DNA from 2 places in the Nonomuraea sp. NPDC004186 genome. Region 2 is predicted to be linked to the other one. Evidence: riboswitches for the same ligand, from Rfam matches in the RefSeq annotation. Region 2 holds a riboswitch; the other holds the start of a gene.
What was found. Region 2 has a riboswitch for glycine ahead of gcvP (aminomethyl-transferring glycine dehydrogenase). Riboswitches for the same ligand answer to the same signal wherever they lie in the genome.
Positions count from the first base shown of each region.

Region 1: linked by a shared signal. The riboswitch ahead of gcvT (glycine cleavage system aminomethyltransferase GcvT) and the one ahead of gcvP (aminomethyl-transferring glycine dehydrogenase) in region 2 are both predicted to bind glycine.

Region 1 is NZ_JBSGFQ010000005.1:198,352-201,749, forward strand. Features, by position in the region: gene ACWEPL_RS06240 (3-oxoacyl-ACP reductase) at 1-129, shown strand, start outside; gene ACWEPL_RS06245 (gamma-glutamyl-gamma-aminobutyrate hydrolase family protein) at 164-853, shown strand; gene ACWEPL_RS06250 (hypothetical protein) at 865-1,695, opposite strand; glycine riboswitch at 1,790-1,887, shown strand; gene gcvT (glycine cleavage system aminomethyltransferase GcvT) at 2,019-3,104, shown strand; gene gcvH (glycine cleavage system protein GcvH) at 3,101-3,398, shown strand, end outside.
Region 2 is NZ_JBSGFQ010000035.1:71,644-75,041, forward strand. Features, by position in the region: gene gcvP (aminomethyl-transferring glycine dehydrogenase) at 1-2,051, opposite strand, end outside; glycine riboswitch at 2,220-2,319, opposite strand; gene ACWEPL_RS27275 (MerR family transcriptional regulator) at 2,438-3,058, opposite strand; gene ACWEPL_RS27280 (bifunctional nuclease family protein) at 3,206-3,398, opposite strand, start outside.

The DNA of each region.
Region 1 (3,398 bases), on a different contig from region 2:
CGCTTCGCCGAGGCCTCGGAGATCGCGGCGGCGGTGGCGTTCCTGGCCAGCGACGACGCGTCGTTCATCACGGGTAGTGAGTTCCTGGTGGACGGGGGCATCTCCGGCGCCTACGTCACGCCGCTCTAGCTCTGGTCCGGTCTGGTTTCTCGGGGGTCATATCGTGCAGCGTCCCGTCATCGGCATCACGTCGTACGTGGAGCCGGCGAAGTTCACGGTCTGGGACATGACCGTGGCGCTCCTGCCGTACATGTACGTGGAGCAGGTCGTACGCGCCGGCGGGCAGCCGATCGTGCTGCCGCCGGCCGGCGAACCCGCGCAGGTCGTCGGCCGCCTGGACGGCCTGATCCTGGCCGGTGGCGGGGACGTCGATCCGGCCCGGTACGGGCAGGAGCCTGGGGATCAAACCGGCTATATCCGCAAATTTCGTGATCAGGCGGAGTTTGGGCTGATCGCGGCGGCCCTCGACGCCGGCCTGCCGTACCTCGGCATCTGCCGCGGCCTCCAGGTGCTCAACGTCGCCCTCGGAGGCAGCCTCCACCAGCACCTCCCCGACGTCGTGGGGCACACCGGCCACTCCCCCGCCCCCGGCCGGTTCGGCCCGCTGCCCGTCACGCCCGTCCCCGGCAGCCGCCTGGCCAAGGAGCTGGGCACGGAGCCCGTGACCGTCCCCCACTACCACCACCAGGCCATCGACCGGCTCGCGCCCGGTCTCACGGTCACCGCCACCGCCGGCGACGGCACGATCGAGGCGGTCGAGCTGAACTCGGCCCCCTTCGCCGTGGCCGTGCAGTGGCACCCCGAGGCGGCCGAGGACGGCGCCCTCTTCGAGGCGCTCGTGTCAGCCTGCTGACCTCCCGGGGCTCATTCGACCGGTCCAAGCACACCGTTCAGGGCCACGGCCCCGGCGCCGTGCTTGGCCTCCAGGTCGCGGCGCTGCTCGTCGGTGGCCACCCAGACCTGCGCGTTCACCTGGTTGCCCCGCACGCTGGACGACACCGAGACGAGACCGTCGCCCAGTTCGGACTGGACCTCCCGCTGGATCGCCTCCAGCTCGCTCTGGCTGCGCGCCGCGCCGCTGAGGCAGAGCGCGCCGCCCCACACCTCGCGGATCCACGCCTCGCGGCCGGACAGGTCGCCGGTGAACCTCAGGTTGAGCACCAGCCGCCGCGGGTCGTTCGCCTCCGGCGACTCAGCGGGGAGCCCCTTCATGTAGCTCTGGTCGAACCAGGCGCCCGCGAACTCCTCGGCGGTACCGGCCCGCGCCATCGCCTGGTCCAGCGCCTGCTGCGTGGCCTTGGCGGGATCGACCGGCCGCCAGCCGCCCTCCGGCGCCGGGCACGGGCTGGTGAAGTCCTCCTCGTGAGCGGAGGCCGCCTTCCTGGGGGCGCCCGGCGGCTCGGTGAGCGTCAGCCTGGTGCCGTCCCAGGTGCCCACGACGCGGTACTCGCCCCACTTCACGCCGCGCTGCGACTCGTGATCCACCTTGGTCCAGTCCCAGCCGACGACGTCCGGACCGCCGCACTGCGGTGGCGCCGACTCCATGACCATCACGCACAGCTGCGGTCCATGCCCGCCGCCTTCGAGTACCGTCAGGTTCGCCTCGTAACGGGGAGGGGACCCGGCCTCCGATGCGCCGCAGCCCGCGAGGGCCAGGGTGGTCAGCAGGCCGAAAGTCGCCGTTCGCCGATTCATATCCTTTCGACGTCACCACCCCCCGGAGTGGTTCATGAGCGATCAGAACGCGACAACAACCCCATCGCGGCACTAGGCTGACGGGCATCACCGGCGAAACCGTGCGGGAGAGCGCCCTGGCAGCCGGTCAGGGTCCCTGAAGGAGCAAGCCCTCCCCGCAAACCTCTCAAGGCAAAGGACCGCACGGCCTTTGGTGACCTCTGGAAAGCAGGCCCGCGGGCCTCGCCGAAGGTGAAAGTCCGGCAAAACTCGGGCGAAGCTCTCAGGCATCGATGACAGAGGGGGAGGATGCTGGCATCCAATCCTGTCCAGAGGTGCGAGAAATGTCCCGACCAACACCGCTACGAGACGTTCACGAGAGCCTCGGCGCCACGCTCACCGACTTCGCCGGGTGGCTCATGCCGCTCCGGTACGGGAGCGAGTCCGCGGAGCACAACGCCGTTCGCCAGGCGGCCGGGCTGTTCGACCTCTCCCACATGGGCGAAATCTTCCTGACCGGGCCGCAGGCCGGGCAGGCGCTCGACTACGCGCTGGTCGGCCACCTGTCGGCGCTGGCGACCGGGCGGGCCAGATACACGATGATCGTCAACGAGCGGGGCGGGGTGCTCGACGACCTCATCGTCTACCGGCTCGACGACGACGAGTTCATGGTCGTGGCAAACGCCTCGAACTACGAAAAAGTGGCAAAAGAGCTGATTGAGCGGTCGAAGGCGTATGACGTGCTGGTCGAGGACCGGTCGGACCAGTACGCGCTGATCGCCGTACAGGGGCCCCGGTCCCAGGAGATCCTCGCCACGCTCACCGACGCCGACCTCGACGGGCTCAAGTACTACGCGGGCCTGCCCGACCTGGTCGACGGGCGGCAGGCGCTGATCGCCCGCACCGGCTACACCGGCGAGGACGGGTTCGAGCTGTTCGTCGCCAACCAGGACGCGGTGCCGCTCTGGCACGCGCTCATGGCGGCGGGCGAGCCGCACGGCCTCAAGCCCGCCGGCCTGTCCAGCCGCGACACCCTCAGGCTCGAGGCCGGCATGCCGCTCTACGGCAACGAACTGGGCGTCGAGCTGACCCCGTTCGACGCGGGGCTGGGCAGAGTGGTGAAATTCGACAAGCCGGGCGACTTCGTCGGCCGGTCGGCGCTCGAGGCAATCAAGGACGACCCGCTCCGGCGCCGGCTCGTCGGCCTGGTCGCGCGGGGACGCCGGGTGCCGCGCCACGGCTACCCGGTCACCAAAGACGGCGCCGTCGTCGGCGAGGTCACCAGCGGTGCGCCCTCCCAGAGCCTGGGCAGGCCCATCGCGATGGCCTACGTGGACACCGAGGCCGAGTCAGGCCTGGCCGTGGACATCCGGGGCAGCCATGAACCTATGGACCTGGTAGAGCTGCCCTTCTACAGGAGGAACAAGTGAGCAACATCCCTGACGACCTGAGCTACACCAAGGAGCACGAGTGGGTGGCCGGCCTCGACGACGGCCTCACCGTGACCATCGGCGTCACGGCCTTCGCCGCCGAATCTCTTGGTGACGTCGTCTTTGTGCAGCTCCCCGACGTCGGCTCGACCGTCGAGCCGGGCGACTCCGTCGGCGAGGTGGAGTCGACCAAGTCGGTGAACGAGATCTACACCCCCGTCGGGGGTGAGATCGTCGAGGTGAACCAGGCCGTGGTCGACGACCCGAGCCTGGTCAACAGTGACCCGTACGGCG
Region 2 (3,398 bases):
TCGGCCCCGAACTCGCCCGGCTTGGCCAGCCCGACCAGCGCGTTGAGGTTGGCCCCGTCCACGTAGACCTGGCCGCCGGCCTCGTGCACCTTGGCGCACACCTCGGTGATCGTCTCCTCGTACACGCCGTGCGTCGAGGGGTACGTCACCATGATCGCGGCCAGCGCGTCACGGTGCTTGTCGATCTTGGCGTCGAGGTCGGCCAGGTCCACGTTGCCGTCGGAGTCGCAGGCCACGACCACGACCCGCATGCCCGCCATGATCGCGCTGGCGGCGTTGGTGCCGTGGGCGGAGGACGGGATGAGGCAGACGTCGCGCTCGCCGTGGCCGTTGGCGCGGTGGTAGGCGCGGATGGCCAGCAGTCCGGCGAACTCGCCCTGCGAGCCGGCGTTCGGCTGGATGGAGACGCGGTCGTAGCCGGTCACCTCGGCCAGCCAGCCCTCCAGCGTGCCGATCAGCTCGCGGTAGCCCTCGGCCTGGTCGTCCGGCGCGTACGGGTGGATCGCGGCGAACTCGGGCCAGGTGATCGGCTCCATCTCGGTGGTCGCGTTCAGCTTCATCGTGCAGGAGCCGAGCGGGATCATGGAGCGGTCGAGCGCGATGTCCTTGTCCTGCAGCTTGCGCAGGTAGCGCAGCAGGGCGGTCTCGGAGCGGTGGCTGTGGAAGACCGGGTGGGTGAGGTAGCCGGACTCGCGCGCCAGCGAGGCGGGCAGCGCGTCCGCGTCCAGGGCCACGTCGGCCCGCTCGACGCCGAAGGCGGCCCACACCTTGGCGACCTCGGCGGCGCCGGTCTTCTCGTCGCAGGAGATCGACACGTGGTCGTCGTCGACGCGCCAGAGGTTCACGCCCTGCTCGACGGCGGCGGCGACCACCTCGGCGGCCCGGCCGGGCACGCGTACGAGCACGGTGTCGAAGAACTCGCGGTGCACGACCTCCAGGCCCGCCTGGCGCAGCCCGCCGGCCAGGGCCACGGCGTGCCGGTGCGCCCGGTGGGCGATCCGGCGCAGCCCCTCGGGGCCGTGGTAGACGGCGTACATGCTCGCGATGACGGCGAGCAGGACCTGCGCGGTGCAGATGTTGCTGGTGGCCTTCTCGCGGCGGATGTGCTGCTCGCGGGTCTGCAGGGCCAGCCGGTACGCGGGGTCGCCGTCGGCGTCCACCGACACGCCCACCAGGCGGCCGGGAAGCTGGCGCTGCAGGCCCTCGCGTACGGACATGTAGGCCGCGTGCGGCCCGCCGAACCCGAACGGCACCCCGAACCGCTGCGAGGAGCCGATCGCGATGTCGGCGCCCAGCTCGCCGGGCGCGGCCACGAGGGTGAGGGCCAGCAGGTCGGCGGCGGCCACGACGAGCGCGCCCGCCTCGTGCGCGGCGGCGGCCACGGCGCGGAAGTCGCGCAGCCGCCCGGACGCGCCCGGGTACTGGACGAGCACGCCGAAACACTCGGGCAGCCCGCCCTCGAGGGAGTGCTCCACCAGCGTGATGCCCAGGGGCTCGGCCCTGGTGGCGAGCACGGCCTTGGTCTGCGGCAGCGCGTCGGCGTCCACCACGAACACGCTGCTCTTGGACTTGCCCGAGCGGCGGGCCAGGGTCATCGCCTCGGCGGCGGCCGTGGCCTCGTCGAGGAGGGAGGCGCCCGCGACGGGCAGGCCCGTCAGGTCGGAGACGACGGTCTGGAAGTTCAGCAGCGCCTCGAGGCGGCCCTGCGAGATCTCCGGCTGGTACGGGGTGTAGGCGGTGTACCAGCCCGGGTTCTCCAGCAGGTTGCGCCGGATGACGGCGGGGGTGATCGTGTCGTGGTAGCCCAGGCCGATCATGGAGGTGAGCACGCGGTTGCGCCCGGCCAGGGCGCGCAGCTCGGCGATGGCCTCGGCCTCGCCGACGGCGGCGGGCAGCTGGAGCCGGTCCTTGGCCCTGATGGCCTCGGGGACGGCCACGGCCACCAGATCCGCCACGGACTCGAAGCCCACGGCCTCGAGCATGCGCTGCTGCTCGGTCGCGGATGGGCCGATGTGCCTGGACGAAAACGGCGGAGCTGACAGGTCGGTCATGGACAGTGCCTCCCGAGGCTATGGAGACCGGCGCCGTGGCGCGGGCGAATGCCGGGTCTCCCCCTCTGTCAGCGCGGCGACGCCGCGACCTGAGAGCTTCACCCCGCGAACGGGGCTTGCACCGTCGGTGAGGCACGCCTGGCGGGCGCGCCTGCTTTCCAGAGTTGCCTCACCCGAGCGGTACAGGGTGCCTGAGAGATTCCGGGGAGGGTTGCTCCTTCGGCGCCCTGAGACCGGCGGGTCCCAGGGACTCTCCCGCACGGGGTCGTCAGCCTTGCTGTCCTAGATTACAACCCTCCGCGTTACGCATGAATTTCCCCGTCGATGCGTTATGTGCGGATTGCCCGGTGGGCCGCGTCCGGCGGCCCACGGCAGAAGGGGGTGTGCTAGCTGAGGCGCCGCGCGCGGCGACGGCGGGCGAGCTCGTCAGCGGGGTGGTCGGCCGGGACGCTGTCCTCGACCGCCGCTCGTTCCCCCGGCAGCTCCGCGAGGGAGCCCTCGACCTCTCGCCAGACCCGGCCGAGCGCGATGCCGAACACGCCCTGACCGCCTTGGAGCAGGTCTATCACCTCGTCGGCCGAGGTGCACTCGTAGACGCTGACGCCGTCGCTCATGAGCGTGATCTGCGCGAGATCGGCGACCCCGCGGTCACGCAGATGCTGGACGGCCGTACGGATCTGCTGCAACGACACCCCGGTGTCGAGGAGCCGCTTGACGACCTTGAGCACCAGGATGTCCCGGAAGCTGTAGAGCCGCTGGGAGCCCGAGCCCTGCGCGGCTCTTATCGTGGGCTCCACGAGGCCCGTGCGCGCCCAGTAGTCGAGCTGCCTGTAGGTGATGCCGGCCGCCGCGCAGGCCGTCGGCCCGCGGTATCCGATGTCCGCCGGCAGCGACGCCGGCTGTTCGTCGAAGAGCAGGCCCTGCTCTCCGGCACGCTGCCGCGCGCTCTCGCGCCGAACCGGATCTTCCTGGCCGGCCGTCTTTCCCTCGCCGCTGCTGACCGCCACGCGGACCTCCGGCTTTCTCTCATCCCGCGGCCTGATCTGGGGGTTCGTAAAGGGCGACCACGGGTTTCACTTGCACCGTAGGACCGTGACCATGCTCAGTCAACGATCCGGCTCGGCGCGTCGTGAAGCGTAAATGCACCGAAATACCTACCCCGCCCTGCCGAAGTCTTCGGGAGTGATCGTGTCAAGGAACTCTCTGAACTTCTCCACCTCGTCTTCCTGGTCGTCCGGGATGATCACCCCGGCCTCCTGGACGACCTCCTCGCTGGCGAAGATGCGCGCTCCGGTGCGCAGGGCGAGCGCGATCGAGTCGGACGGCCGCGCGCTCACCTCCACGCCG